DNA from 2 places in the Rhodococcus sp. NPDC056743 genome. Region 1 is predicted to be linked to the other one. Evidence: riboswitches for the same ligand, from Rfam matches in the RefSeq annotation. Region 1 holds a riboswitch; the other holds the start of a gene.
The links. Region 1 has a riboswitch for cyclic di-AMP ahead of ACFRFQ_RS25125 (transglycosylase family protein). Riboswitches for the same ligand answer to the same signal wherever they lie in the genome.

Region 1 (7,492 bases):
AACAAGGGCATCGCGACGTTCCAGCGCGCCGCCAAAGCCGACGGCGCGGACAAGTCTGGTCTCACCGCGTTGACCTACGCGGTGATGACCAACAACGCGACCGACGCGGCTCTCGCGGTTGCCTTGGCCAATACCCTGTTCTTTTCCGCTGCCACCGGCGAGGACAAAACGAAGGTCGCACTTTATCTCCTGATCACCATCGCTCCGTTTGCGGTCATCGCTCCGCTCATCGGACCGATGCTCGACCGATTACAACGGGGCCGCCGAATCGCGCTGGCCGCGTCGTTCGGACTTCGGACCGTGCTGGCGCTGATCCTGGTGTTCAACTTCGACAGTTGGATTCTGTATCCGGCGGCGCTCGGCATGATGGTGCTCAGTAAATCGTTCTCGGTACTCAAGAGCGCGGTGACTCCACGGGTGCTTCCACCGGAAATAGACCTGGTCAGGGTCAATTCTCGGCTCACCGTATTCGGGTTGATCGGTGGAACCATCGGTGCCGGCGCTGTGGCAGGCGCACTCGCACTCGCTTTCAAATCGCCGGGTGCCCTCTGGTTCGCGGTCGTGGTGACGGTGTTCGGCGCCTACCTGAGCATGCGCATCCCGTCGTGGGTCGAGGTGACCGAAGGTGAGGTTCCCGCCACCATCACCTATCACCCGGACGAGAAACACGAGGCAGGTGGCGGGCGCGCTCCCGAAATCAAGAGCGCCAAGGTCCGCCAGCCGCTCGGACGCGCGGTCATCATCGGTTTGTGGGGCAACGGCACCATTCGCGTTCTCACCGGCTTCCTCACGCTGTACATAGCGTTTGTCGCCAAATCGAAAACGGACCACGAGCCCTTGCAGCAGGCGATGATGCTCGGACTGGTCGGTGCCGCCGCCGGGCTGGGCAACTTCGGTGGCAACGCTGCGGGCGCGCGACTCAAACTGGGGCGACCAGCTCTTGTCGTCCTTCGCTGTACAGCATCGGTCTGGATCATCGCCGTCATCGCGGCGTTCACCGACAATTTGATGACGGCCGCGCTGGCCACGCTGATCGCGTCCGCGGCGAGCGCCTTGGCCAAGGTCTCCCTGGACGCCTCGTTGCAGCATGACCTGCCCGAGGAATCGATCGCGTCCGGTTTCGGTAGATCCGAAACCGTGCTCCAGCTCAGTTGGGTACTGGGCGGGGCGTTGGGCGTTCTGCTGCCTACTGAATACTGGATCGGGTTCACTGTTGTCTCGGTGTTCTTGACGATCGGTCTCCTGCAGACGTTCCTGAGTTACCGGGGCAGCTCACTTCTGCCCGGGCTCGGTGGCAAGCGGCCTGATCTGGCCGAGCAAGAAGTGACCGAAGTGATCTACACCGGCAAATCCGATCGAGGACAAGGAAGTAATCCGCAGTGATCATGCGCGCAAGAACAAAGAAGATCGTGGCAGCGGTCAGTGTCCTGATGGTGGTGGCGCTGGTTGCCTACGTCTCGGTTCTGGTCGTGATCATCAAGAACATCAACGACGAGCCCGAAGGGCTCCCGCAGATCACCGCATACGCACACGGCCGCACCATCGAGACTCAGCCTGCCGGGTTCTGCACGATCGACCTCTCACAGTGCGCGCAGATCGGCGATGTGTACGAGCTGGACGTGCCGGAGGGGTACCCGTTGCAGTTGTCGTTGTCGAAGGAAGTCTCGGACGCCGAGTGGGCGATGCTGGCAGTCTACGAAGACGCCGACGGCAACCAGACCGGCGAACCTCGCTTCTTCGGCGCCGGCGAATCGATGGCAGTCACCGTCGAAGCCGAACCGCAGAAGCAACTCGTGGGAGTCGAGATCCACCTTGCTGTCGGTGAAGGCAGCGAGCAGGGGCTACTGATCTGGTCGATCAAGACAGCCTGACCACTGACAGAAAAAATGCCCTGCACGTCTCATCGGAGTGCAGGGCATTTTCTTTCTCGAATTGGTCAGCTGTCGAGCTCGCGTGCCACGGCGCGGACAACCTCGGAGATCCGCTGTGCGGTCTTCCGGTCGGGGTACTTGCCGTTGCGCAAGTCAGGCTGAACCTTGGCCTCGAGCAGCGTGATCATGTCTTCGACCATGCCGTGTAGTTCATCCGGTGTGTGCTTGCGTACAACCGGTTCACGTCGCTGCGCAGATGCGCCGCGCAGTGACGGGGCAGGCTCGAGCACCTTCAGGCTCAGTGCCTGCGGACCGCGTCGACCGGCAGCCATGCCGAATTCGACTTTCTGACCTGCTTTCAGGCCCTCGACACCTTCAGGAAGGGCAGACGCACGTACATAGACGTCCTCCCCTTCCTCCTGCGACAGAAAGCCGAAACCCTTTTCGACGTCGTACCACTTCACCTTGCCGGTAGGCACCGCGTTCACCCGCTCATCACTCGTCTGGGACGTGCGTCCCACTACTTTCGGAAGGCTCGCGTACGAGCCTCAATGGTCCTGCTCACATCACTCCGGACGAAGAAAATGCCTTCGGTCGAAGAATGCAAAAGAACGCGCCCCGAACTTGCTTGACGGGACGCGCAGTCGGTTCACAGTCTACCTGTGACGAACCGGTCTCGGCACACGCATTTGCTGGGCACTACCCTTGTAGCTGTGGACACTCAACCGAACCCGAGCACTTCCGACACCCGAAACGGCCTGTTTCGAGTCGCGATGGGGTTGTTTTTCATCGGACTCCTCGCGCTCGTCGCCATCTTCGCGATCAACATCTTCAGCGACACACCGCCCGGATTGGCGCTGTACCTGATCTCCCTGGCGTGTCCGGTCGGTTTTCTCCTGGCCATCGTCTACACCTTGAGGGCGGGTCGTCGCGCCCGCTGATCTCCCATCACCCCAACCGAAAGGTCACCGACCATGAGACTTCTCCTGAACGTAATCTGGCTGGTCTTCGGTGGATTCTGGTTGGCCTTGGGTTATTTCGCCGCAGGCATCATCTGCTGCATTCTGATCATCACGATCCCCTTCGGTATCGCCGCCTTCCGAATCGGCATCTATGCCCTCTGGCCGTTCGGTAAGACCGTCGTCGACAAGCCGACGGCCGGTGTCGGTTCGATGATCGGCAACGTCATCTGGGTGATCATCGCCGGTATCTGGCTGGCGATCGGGCACATTGTCACGGCAGTGGCGATGGCCATCACGATCATCGGCATCCCCTTGGCCGTCGCGAATCTGAAGATGATTCCGATCTCACTGATGCCTTTGGGCAAGGAGATCGTCGACGCCAACCGCGTGAACTACGCCTAGCTTCCAATCCCCCGCCGATAACGGTGTGACCTTCGTCACATTACGAGTGGATAACGGAATAGCCACAAGAGACCCTTCACTGCGGAATCCTTCACTACCTGGGAAGAGTCTCCTGCGCTTTGGCTGCCGGTTTGTATCCCATTCGGCGCGCCGCGTTATCAAATGGTGACATGAGCGGTGAGAGCCGTTACCGTGAATTCCGGCCGGGAAACTCCGGCCACCTCCGGCCCGCCGCGCCAAACCTTGTCCCGCGGGTACCGGAACTTCCCACTTTCGAGCATTCCAGGGACAAGGACGGGGGACCCACAGTCCTCTGTGAGAGCAGAAATGTTCTCCACCTGACACCGGTTCGACAAGCAACACAGTCGAACCTTGGGGTGAAGCCAGACCCTTTCCAGCCAGGAAAGGCGAGGCCGGGCAACCTCTCAGCCCGAACCCGACAGCTGACCTCGCAGGCGCGTGTGGAGAGGAATTCACGATCATGAGCGGACGCCATCGCAAGCCCACCACCGCAGGCCGCACTGTCGCCAAGGTCGCCGTCACCGGCGCCATCATGGGTGTAGCAGGACTCGCAGCCACCGGTACCGCCAGCGCTGCCCCCGATTCCGACTGGGATCGCCTCGCACAGTGCGAAGCGGGCGGCAACTGGGCCATCAACACCGGCAACGGCTACCAGGGCGGATTGCAGTTCTCCCCCAGCACCTGGAACGCACACGGCGGCGGCGAGTACGCAGCCACCGCGAACAACGCGACTCGCGAGCAGCAGATCGTCGTTGCCGAGCGCGTGCTGGCCAACCAGGGATGGGGCGCTTGGCCGTCCTGCTCCTCCAGCCTCGGCCTGAGCAGCGGCGCAACGCAGCGTTCCGCTCCGGCCACCACACCGGCCGCACCCGCCGCACCGGCGCAGCAGGTCGCTCAGACCGTCGCACACCCGGTCGCCGACGCCATCGATCAGGCCATCGCATTTGCCGAGGCCAACGGCATCGTCGTCGATCCCCAGATCCTCGCAGCAGCAGACACCGCGAAGTCCTTCCTCAAGTAGGACGCGAACTGCGCGTTCCGCTCGAACGCCCCCAGCTACGACGAAGGCCCGCACCGATTCGGTGCGGGCCTTCGTCGTAGCTGGTTTAGCGGTTGATGACGGTGTACGGGTGGATGTAAGGAAGTGACTCCACCGGTAACGGGAAGGTGGTGTCCTCGCCGAACGGTGAAAGTCCACCGGAGCGGGTCGATGACAATTCGGTCACTGCGTGATCTCCGTCTGCAGTTTCCGGCCATCCTGGATCTACATAGTGCTGCTTCGAATTGTTGGCCACGAAGCCATTTTGACAGGACTCCGTTACGCCGTACATACCAGGTCTCTAATCTGATACCTGATGACCGAAATACGTGGCACCCAGGCGGGCACTTCCGGCGCCGACAGTTTGACCGAATGGCTGTCGGCGCGCACTGACGCCGAGTTGACGGAACTGCTGCGTCTGCGGCCGGATCTGGCAGTGCCACCGCCGAGCACGATGGTGGTGCTCGGCGGACGCGCGCAGCAACGCGCGTCGGTCAGCAGAGCAGCCGACGAGCTGGACACACTGGACTTCGGACTTCTCGAACTCCTGGCGCTCGCCGGTGCCGAGGAAACCCCCATGACGCGCGCGGAGTTGAACGACGCGCTCGCTGCACGCGCCCTCACCGGCAAGGGCAAGGTCACCAAGAAGGCAGTCGACTCGTCGCTTGCGAAGATGCGGGCTTATGCGCTCATCTGGGGCACGGATCCGATCAGTATCGTCCCGGCTGCCATCGACACGATTCCGTGGCGACTGGGCCGCGCTCTCGAACCCGCCGAGTCCATGTCGGAAGCCGAGATCACCGCGGCGCTCAATTCGCTCGGTGAACGCGAACGTGGTCTGCTCGAGACCCTGGCCAACTCGAGCCCCATCGGCCGAACCCGCGACGCGGCTCCTGAAACGCCCGCAGATCGTCCTGTGCAGAAACTCCTGGCGGCTGGTCTACTCCGGTGGCTGGACGAGCAGACGGTGGAGTTGCCGGCGACGGTACGACAGGTCATTCGCGGCGAACCGGTCTTCGATCCGACAACACTGACCGCGCCGGTGATCACCGGCGACAAACTCAAACCTGCCGACGTGAATGCGGCAGCCGCGGGTGAAGCACTCGAGTTGGTTCGCCAGAGCGAAAACGTGATTGCCGTTCTGGGCGCCGCACCGGCCCCGGCACTGCGCGCCGGTGGACTCGGTGTGCGTGAACTGCGGCGGATCGCGAAGGCCGCGGATCTCGACGAGAGTCGGCTCAATCTTGTGGTCGAACTCCTCGCCGCCGCCGGGCTGATTGCCAGCGGCACCCCGGACCCCGCGCCTGCGTCCGACACTGCGGACGACTACTGGACTCCGACGATGACGGTCGACGGTTGGCTCAACTCGACGACGGCCCGGAAGTGGGAGGTCCTGGCGTCGGCGTGGATCGACGTCCCCCGAGTCCCTTGGATGATCGGGATGCGCGATCCGTCCGACAAGCCGATCGCTGCTCTGGCGGAGGAAGGGCGTGCGCCGTCTGCACCGCGAGACCGGGCGTCGATTCTCGGACTCTTGGCCGAACTCGACAGTGGACAGAGTGCCTCGCCCGCCGAGGTCAGCCGTCTGCTTGCGTGGCGTCATCCCCGACGGAGCGGGCGGCTTCGGACGTTTGCAGTCGAGAACACCCTGGCGGAGGCGTCGGCTCTCGGATTGGTCGCGCGGGGCGCGCTGAGTTCACCGGGCCGGGCGATGTTGCACGGCGGCGACGCCGAAGCCGAAATGGCGGCGGCGCTGCCGAAACCGATCGACTACATCCTGGTGCAGGCCGACTTGACGTTGGTCGCTCCCGGTCCGCTGGTACCGGACTTGCTCGAGCAGGTGACCTTGGTGGCCGATATCGAATCGGCCGGTGCGGCGTCCATGTACCGCATCAGTGAGAACAGCATCCGCCGGGCGCTCGACGCCGGATTGACTGCTACGGAACTGCAGACCATGTTCAGCTCGAAGTCCAAAACTCCGGTACCGCAATCACTGTCGTACCTCATCGACGATGTCGCCCGCAGGCACGGCCGGTTGCGGGCGGGTGTGGCGGCGTCGTTCATCCGATGCGAGGACGCCTCTCTCCTGGCCGAGGTTCTTGCCTCCCCCGTCGCGGAGCCCTTGGCTTTGCGTGCCCTCGCTCCCACGGTGGCCGTGTCCCAGGCCCCGCTGCGGGAAGTTCTGGCCGAACTTCGCGCGGCCGGCTTTGCGCCGGCGGGCGAGGATTCATCAGGAGCCCTCGTCGATCTGCGCCCGCGTGGTGCTCGAATCCCGAATCGTCGCTTGCGCCATGCGACTCGAACGCCGTCGAGTCCGTCGCCCGAACAACTCGACGCGTTGGTGCGAACGATGCGAGCGGGCGACCGTGCTGCGACACCCGGCCGAGGCGGGGTTCGCGCGGACGGATCGCGGGAGAGCAATGCCGCCGCCATCGCACTCCTGTCGTCTGCCGCCCGTGAGGGAAAGAGCGTCAACATCGGCTACGTCGATGCTCAGGGGGTGGCGACGCATCGCATCGTCGACCCCGTCAGCGTGGGCGGTGGACAGTTGGACGCATTCGATCCGGCGAGCGGCGCCGTGCGCAGGTTCACCCTGCATCGCATTACCTCCGTCAGCCCTGTCGACTCCGGAAAAAAGTGATCGGAAAAAGCAAACTGGCTTTTTTCTGTAAATGAAGTATGGTCGAGGTCAGTTTGTGATTGCCACTTCGAAAAATGAGGAGCGACAATGGCTGACAAGGCGCCGGGTAAGAATATGAAGAAACCCGCTCAGTCGATCAAGGAACGCCGCGCGGAAAAGCGCGAAAAAGCAGCGGATTCTTCGGAATTGATCCGCAAGAGAAAGCGGAGCTGACGGAAAATACTTTCGTATTTCTCGCGAGAAGTATTCATCATGCAGTCCGAGACCGACGTACTCGACTACCTTCACGAGACGTTTGACCAGTTCAGATCCAGTAGCCGAGGCACAGATCCCCGGTCCCGCGGATACGTTGCCGGGATGACACTGGCCACGGTCTACGTCCTCGACGAACACGCTCGTCGACCCGGAATTTTGTTATCGGGTCGTTCGTAGAAAAAGGACCCACCGTGAAAAGAACGATCCATGCGCTCGATCGCATACAAACCAGACTCGAATCCGAACTTGATTCAACTCCGGGGGACAGCGAAAAGAATATCGGTTATCGCTCCGGAATTTC
Region 2 (7,492 bases), on a different contig from region 1:
CGCTTGCGGTTCGTCCCGGCTCCGGGGGACGTCATGGGGTCACTCGACACGATGCCGAGTGTAGGAGACGGAGTGAACCCCCAGTCGCAGCGGCCGAGCCACTTGCGAGGATGCGCTGGTCAGTAACGGCGAGCAGTCGAGAACGGCATACCTGCCATCGACTCCACCTTCACCGGTACGCCGAACGTCGACGCGTGGAGGATGTTGCCGTCGCCGGCGTAGATACCGACATGCGAATTGTCGCTGTAGAAGGTGACGATGTCGCCGGGCTGCAACTGGTCACGCGATATCGGTGTACCCCCGGCTGCCTGCGCTTGGCTGGACCGCGGCAAAGTTTTGCCGATCTGCTTGTACGACCACACGACAAGACCGGAACAATCGAACTCGTTGGGGCCGGTAGCTCCCCAGACGTACGGATCACCGATGCGGGTCAAACCGGCCTGCAATGCCGCGGTGCCAGACCCCGGAGTCAAGTTAGCTAGAATTTTGCCGGCGTCGACGCCGTCCGGAAAGGTCGACCCGCTCAACTGCACACGTTCGGCGTCGGTCAGATCGTCGAACGCCTTGGTCACCTCGGCAACCTGAGCCTGAAGTTCACTCTGTTTGCGCTGCAAATCGTCACTGAGCGCCTTCGCCTGATCGGCCGCAACTCGTGCCGCATCCGCGGACTGCTGCGAAGCATCCGCCGCCTGTCGAGCGTCGAGCGTCGCTTCGTTGAACTGGCGGACCTGCACCGCCGCGTCGTTGGAGATGACATCGAGTGCGGACATCTGATCGAGCAGCTGCTGCGGCGAATCGCTGACCATCAAGGCAAAGAGCCGATTAGTCCGCGCGCCCTGGTAATTTGCCGTCGCAATACGGTTCACAGCGGGCGCGACCTCGGCAACCTTGGCCTTTGCCACGTCGTACCGTCCCTGATCCTCGGCAAGTCGAGCTTCCGCGTCGAGCTGCACGGACGTCTTCGCGTCGAGATCGATCTGGGCGTTGTGCAAAGCCTCGTTGGTCTGCTCGGACACTCGGGCGAGTTCACCGAGCTTCTCGAGCGCCTCGGTGGGATTCGTGATCGCCGGGTCTGCAGTGGCGGGCATCGAGGGCAATGCGACAAGCCCGATGGCCAGCGCACCGACCGTCAGTGCGATGCGAACTCGGCTGTACTTACTCGATGAAACCACGGAACGCGACTCTCCGTCTCATGTCTTGTGATGCCTGCTGGTGATACCTGCGGGAGCGGGTCGGAATCTGTTAGCCAGATGTCAACTACACACACTACCCGTCCGCGGCGCCTAATGTCTCGATCAGGTTACGGAATGGCATACGTTTGTGTCTACTCGCCAGTAGCGATAACGGTGTGAAGAACCCGTCGGCTTCCGACCCCAGAACCGAAAAACAGATGTGGGCCTCGAATCAGCTGATTCGAGGCCCACATCTGCGCAGAGTGGAACTGCCCCTTTTCAAGTGGATCAGGTCGACCTTCACAGGTACCCGATCAGTGACACCGGATCAGAAGCGGCGAGCACCGTCGTACGGCATGGACGACACGGGTGCAAGCTTCACGGGCTGACCCGCGGTCGAAGCGTGGATGACATTACCGTTGCCCGCGTAGATGCCCGAGTGCGATCCGCCGTAGAAGGAGATGACGTCACCGACACGGAGATCGGACTGTGCGACTGCGACACCGGCAGCAGCCTGGTCGTAGCTCGTGCGGGGGATGTTCAGGCCGGCCTGCTTGTAAGCCCACTGGATCAGACCGGAGCAGTCGAACGCGTCCGGGCCTGCCGCGCCGTACACGTACGGGGCGCCCAGCTTGCTCTCTGCGGCGCGAACAGCCTGCTCACCAAGGGTGGAGATGGGAGCGACGGGTGCGGCCTGTGCGATCGGTGCAAACGCGGGGTTGTCCGTGACACCGGGGATCACGGGAAGTTCGGGGATCGAGACGCCCGGGATGTCGAACGTACCGACACCGGGGATGGTGATGGGGTCTGCCGAGGCAGGCGCAGCGGTGGTAGCGAAGGCTCCGGCTGCAAGTGCGCCGGCGACAACCAGTGTTGCCGAACGCTTCAAACTTTGTGACGCCACTTTAAGGGGTGCTCCATTTCTTCCATTCGTCCGCCGACCGAGTTAGCTGACGGGTTCGGGCTGGGAAGATCAGCCCTACCCGCGTGGTCCGTAGCGATAACGCTTGCTACGCCCCAGGCGGGATTCACCCCAGTGAAACTTGGGTTCCCGGTTCGGGTTCCTCGCGGAGATCCCGATTAGGCGGTTCCTGACGATGCCGGTCCTGTGTGGCCCGGCAAGACTTCGTTAGGTCTCAGGAAGATTACGAAATGATCGCGGCGATGTCGACCGCATCGCCGAATTCGCGCGCGATTCATCCGAATTTGCGCGCAGTCGCGCTCGATACGCCAAAACGGTCACAACGGGATAACGATACGTCCGGTTTCCGTGACGCCATCCCTCACTTCTTACGAATCGCACCAATTCGATCAGGGTCGGCAATCCGGGGTTTGTCCCAGATCAGCACTACTTACGTACCGGTAGGCCCCTTTTCGTCCGACGCGGATTACACGTCGGCACACGGCAGGCAACACCGGCAGATCCACCTCACCCGAAGGCGGGACCGAAGGCACTGGCGAACGTCGAAAATCGCCCAACTGTGACGCTCGTCTCTTTTGTGTCACGGGCGACCAAATGCCGGAGTGTGTCCGACGCCCGATAGTCCCGAATTCAACTTTCGGAGGTCCTTCCAGCCACGGTGGCCGATTCGTGTCGGACCATCCCTCTACTGTCCTGCGCTGTGAGTCATGCCGACGCTGTCACCGCCGCCGCCGCTGACGCCGATCCGGCTATCGGCCGTCAACTGTCGTTCGACGAACTGGACACTCCGCTCAGCGAGACGACGTTTGTGGTCGTCGACCTCGAGACCACCGGTGGAAGCGCTGACACCGATTCGATCACCGAAATCGGTGCCGTCAAGATTCGCGGCGGCCAGATACTCGGCGAGATGGCAACCCTGGTCGATCCCGGGCGGTCGATCCCGCCCTACATCGTGGAACTGACCGGCATCACCGACGCAATGCTGATCGATGCTCCGCGCATCGATCGCGTCCTTCCCGCCTTCCTCGAGTTCGCGAAGGGTTCTGTTCTCGTTGCCCACAACGCTCCCTTCGATATCGGGTTCCTCAAGGCGGCTGCCTCCCGCACGGCCCGGCCGTGGCCGCCGTTCCAAGTCCTCTGCACCGTCAAACTCGCCAGACGTGTCCTGACCCGCGACGAAGCCCCCTCCGTGAAGCTCTCGGCGCTCGCGCATCTGTTCCGCGTCTCCACCCAACCGACGCACCGAGCGCTCGACGACGCCAGAGCCACTGTCGACGTGCTCCACGGCTTGATAGATCGGGTCGGCAATCAAGGCGTACACAGTTACAGCGAGCTGATCGACTATCTCCCCAACATCTCGGCTCACCAACGCGCCAAACGTTCCTTCGCCGCAGACCTCCCACGAAGGCCCGGCGTCTACCTCTTTCGTGGCCCGTCCGACGAAGCTCTGTACATCGGGACGGCAGTGGACCTCCGCCGCCGCGTCCGGGGCTATTTCACCGGTTCCGAGACGCGTGGCCGGATGAAGGAGATGGTGGCCTTGGCCACCCGGGTCGACCATGTGGAGTGTGCTCACGCTCTCGAAGCCGGCGTACGGGAACTCCGACTCCTCGTTGCGCACACCCCGCCCTACAACCGACGCTCCAAGTTCCCCAAACGCGGATGGTGGATCGTCCTCACGGACGAGGCCTTTCCCCGCCTGTCCGTGGTGCGTACCCCCGCCCCACACTCGATCGGACCGTTCACCTCGCGCGCGAGCGCACAGGAGATCGCCGAGACAGTGTGCGAGTTCACCGGCCTGCGAACCTGCACCAAGCGGATCCCCCACGGCGCGGTTCACGGGCCTGCCTGCCCCGCACGCGAACTCAGCTCGTGCCCGGCACCTCGAGACGACACCGCGGACCGATACGCAGTCACAGTCGCAGAAGTTCGAGAGTTCTTCGCCGGCGTACACGACACACCTCTTCAGCGAATGAAGGAGCGCATCGAGCAACTCTCGGACACCGCGCTGTTCGAGAACGCGGCAAGACTGCGCGACCGGACGGCCGCAGTTGCCGCAGCAGTGCGACGCACCCAAAAGCTTGCCGCCGTCGCTGCACTGGATCAGTTGGTACTGGCGCGACCCGCGCCGGAAGGCGGCTGGGAATTGGCCGTCATCCGCGCCGGCAGGCTCGCCTCCGCCGGCCTCGCCCGTGCCGGCACCCATCCCATGCCAGTTGTCGACGCTCTCGTCGCGTCGGCCGAGACCGCACTTCCCGACAACTCACCACTTCGCGGAGCGCCACCGGAGGAACTGGCGCTCGTGGTGCGCTGGCTCGGATCGGACGGCGTCAGAATCGTCTCCGCCTCGTCGGGCTACACCGAGCCCGCATTCGGCGCGGGGAGTTGGGAGGACTGGTGCCGACTCGCCAAGGCCGGAACCGAATCCGAGCCGACAGACAACCGTCGTGATGCCTGGCACGGACGCACCGACACGAGGACATAAGCTCGACCGCAGCACTGCCCAGCGCGACTAGAGGAGCGACATGATCAACGCGATCGTCATGATCCACGCCGAATCGGCCCGGATCCCGGAGACGGCTCAGGCCGTCGCCGACATCCCCGGTGTCAGCGAGGTGTACTCCTGCGCAGGCGACGTCGACCTCATCGCAGTGGTCAGGGTCCGCGACCACGCCCAGATCGCAGAGGTCATCACCGGCCGCATCAACAAGGTTCCCGGAGTGACGCGAACCGCCACCCATATTGCGTTCCAGTCCTTCTCCAGCGCCGACGTCGAGGCTGGGTTCTCACTCGGTGAGTGACGGCTCAGGCGCCTTCTGTCAACGCCGTGGTGAGCGATGCCCACCTACGCAACAGTTCCGCGGCCGCGCCGCTGTCGATAGCGAGCGCGGCCGAGGCCATTCCAGCAGCAATCGCCGCTTCCAGGTCGTCACCGACACCGTTGAAGGCCGCAATGGCCGCACCCGCGTTGAGTAGTACCGCATCCCGGACCGGGCCGGGCTGGCCGGACAGGAACGTGCGCGCGATCTGAGCGTTGACGTCAGCGTCGCCGCCTCGCAATTCGTCCAGCGGCACCCGCTCGATGCCGAGGTCTCGCGGATCCAACGTGACGGTACGCACGGCTCCGTCGGCAACGACGTACACCGTCGACGTCGTGGATGTCGTCAGTTCGTCGAGGCCGTCGTCGCCGCGAACCACCAATGCCGAATTACCGCGCTGCGCAAGAACTCCAGCGACAACGGAGATCAGCTTCGGGAAGGCACAACCGATCAATCCGGCACGGGGCCGGGCGGGATTGGTCAGGGGTCCGAGCACGTTGAAGGCCGTCGGGATACCGATTTCCTTACGTGGCACCGCCGCAAAACGAAGTGCCGGGTGGAAAACCGGCGCAAAACAGAAACCGATGCCAACCTCGTCGACACATCGCGCCACGTCTTCCGGACCCAGGTTGATCCGAACACCGAGAGCCTCGAGCACGTCGGCGCCGCCACTCTTCGACGACGCTGCCCGGTTGCCGTGTTTGACCACTCGAATTCCCGAGGCGGCCACCACGATCGAAGCCATAGTCGAGATGTTCACGGTGTTGGAGCGGTCGCCGCCGGTTCCGACGATGTCGACCACATCGGAATCGACCGGCACCGCTTTGGCATGTTCGAGCATCGCGTCGGCGAGGCCCTGCAACTCGGCCGGTGTCTCGCCCTTCATCTTCAACCCGACACCAAATGCGGCTATCTGCGCCGAACTTGCGTTGTCGGACATGATCTCGCCCATCGCCCAACGGGAATCGTCGCTCGACAGATCGCGCCCGTCGGTGAGCTGACCGAGAATCATCGGCCAGGACCGCACTACACCGCTCGAATCGGAGTTCACAGCGTTGGTTGCGTCGGTGCCGGCCATCTACTTCGGTCCCCTAGGTTCAGTCGAATCAAGTCGTGGTGTATCTGACCCATGCAGCCTAGTCAGTCACCGTGCGGCGGTCGCGAATTGGTCCACTCACACTGTGCGTCGGCCCTTCCCGGAACCTGACTGCGCGGCGCCCCTCGGCTGCAGCGCATCCCAACCCGCGACGGACCCACCCAGCCGCTGAGCCAAACCAGCCATCCGCGATCGCTCCTGCGAGCAGTGCAACGCGTCCAGAACCTGTACACGTTCGAAGACCACGCGAACCGTGCCGTCGTCATCGCTTGCCCCGTCGCCTGCAGCTGACGACGCGCGCCGATATCCGTCTTGTGCAACGATCGACTCCGCATCCTCGAGCGCGACCGCCGGAAGATCGAGATGGTGGCGCAGCACCGCTTCCGAATCCGGTTGCCAACGCGGCTCGACGGACGCACCCCGCTCCAACGCCGTCGAGCACGATTCAACGTCGTCGAAACCTTCGGCGACGATCTCGAGATCATGCCTCGACGGATCGAGCGGGGGCGAAACTTTTCTGTTGAAAATTCTCAGGTACCAACGTCTACTCTGGTGTGTAGCTGCCATCGCGTCAGCATATTCACAGTGCCGCCACCTGCGCGTACGCCGACCGAAATCGCGATCTCGAGCCTTACGACGCGCCGATGGCAGACCCGAGTGGCCGTCTCTTACGACGAAGCGTCATACTTCTGTCTGTGACGAGCGCAGTAGGGACTTCAGGATCGGCAATCACCCAACGCGTGCACTCGCTGAACCGGCCGAATATGGTCAGCGTTGGCACCATCGTGTGGTTGTCCAGTGAGCTCATGTTTTTCGCAGGGCTCTTCGCCATGTACTTCGTGGCACGGGCGCAGGCACCGGAGGGCCATTGGCCGCCGGAGCCGACCGAATTGAACCTGTATTTGGCTGTACCGGTGACGTTGGTGCTGATCGCATCGTCGTTCACCTGCCAGATGGGTGTATTCGCGGCCGAGCGCGGCGACGTCTTCGGACTTCGTCGGTGGTACACGATCACCTTGGCAATGGGAACGTTCTTCGTCGCCGGACAGGCGTACGAGTACATCCACCTCGTCGATCACGGCACCACCATCTCCAGCAGTGTGTACGGCTCGGTGTTCTACATGACCACCGGTTTCCACGGCATGCACGTCATCGGCGGTCTTATCGCCTTCGTTTTCTTGATCGCACGCACCCGAGTCAGCAAGTTCACGCCGGCTCAGGCAACCGCAGCGATCGTCGTTTCGTATTACTGGCACTTCGTTGACATCGTGTGGATCGCGCTGTTCGCAACGATTTATTTCATCCGTTAATCAGCTGAACGCCACAGGCAGCCCCTGACGTCCAGTCCGTCCCGACATACCAAAGGGATACAGATGAGTTCATCCCCCCCTCCCACATCCGATACAACAGCGATCGCCGCGAAGACGCGTCGCCAGCGGAAGATCCGCCGGCGTGTCACCGGAGCGCTCGTACTGATGATGGG

Region 2: another riboswitch for cyclic di-AMP. It lies ahead of ACFRFQ_RS20925 (C40 family peptidase); the one in region 1 lies ahead of ACFRFQ_RS25125 (transglycosylase family protein).

Annotation. Positions count from the first base shown of each region.
Region 1 covers NZ_JBHTZI010000011.1:164,426-171,917, forward strand. Annotated here, with positions in the region: gene ACFRFQ_RS25100 (MFS transporter) at 1-1,383, shown strand, start outside; gene ACFRFQ_RS25105 (DUF2771 domain-containing protein) at 1,386-1,871, shown strand; gene ACFRFQ_RS25110 (cold-shock protein) at 1,937-2,350, opposite strand; gene ACFRFQ_RS25115 (hypothetical protein) at 2,585-2,812, shown strand; gene ACFRFQ_RS25120 (YccF domain-containing protein) at 2,846-3,235, shown strand; cyclic di-AMP (ydaO/yuaA leader) riboswitch at 3,491-3,709, shown strand; gene ACFRFQ_RS25125 (transglycosylase family protein) at 3,717-4,277, shown strand; gene ACFRFQ_RS25130 (hypothetical protein) at 4,363-4,551, opposite strand; gene ACFRFQ_RS25135 (helicase-associated domain-containing protein) at 4,612-6,936, shown strand; gene ACFRFQ_RS25140 (hypothetical protein) at 7,024-7,149, shown strand.
Region 2 covers NZ_JBHTZI010000009.1:26,204-33,695, reverse strand. Annotated here, with positions in the region: gene ACFRFQ_RS20935 (hypothetical protein) at 1-50, opposite strand, end outside; gene ACFRFQ_RS20930 (NlpC/P60 family protein) at 120-1,172, opposite strand; gene ACFRFQ_RS20925 (C40 family peptidase) at 1,501-2,076, opposite strand; cyclic di-AMP (ydaO/yuaA leader) riboswitch at 2,092-2,269, opposite strand; gene ACFRFQ_RS20920 (DEDD exonuclease domain-containing protein) at 2,795-4,579, shown strand; gene ACFRFQ_RS20915 (Lrp/AsnC family transcriptional regulator) at 4,620-4,895, shown strand; gene trpD (anthranilate phosphoribosyltransferase) at 4,900-5,991, opposite strand; gene ACFRFQ_RS20905 (hypothetical protein) at 6,088-6,576, opposite strand; gene ACFRFQ_RS20900 (heme-copper oxidase subunit III) at 6,705-7,319, shown strand; gene ACFRFQ_RS20895 (c-type cytochrome) at 7,383-7,492, shown strand, end outside.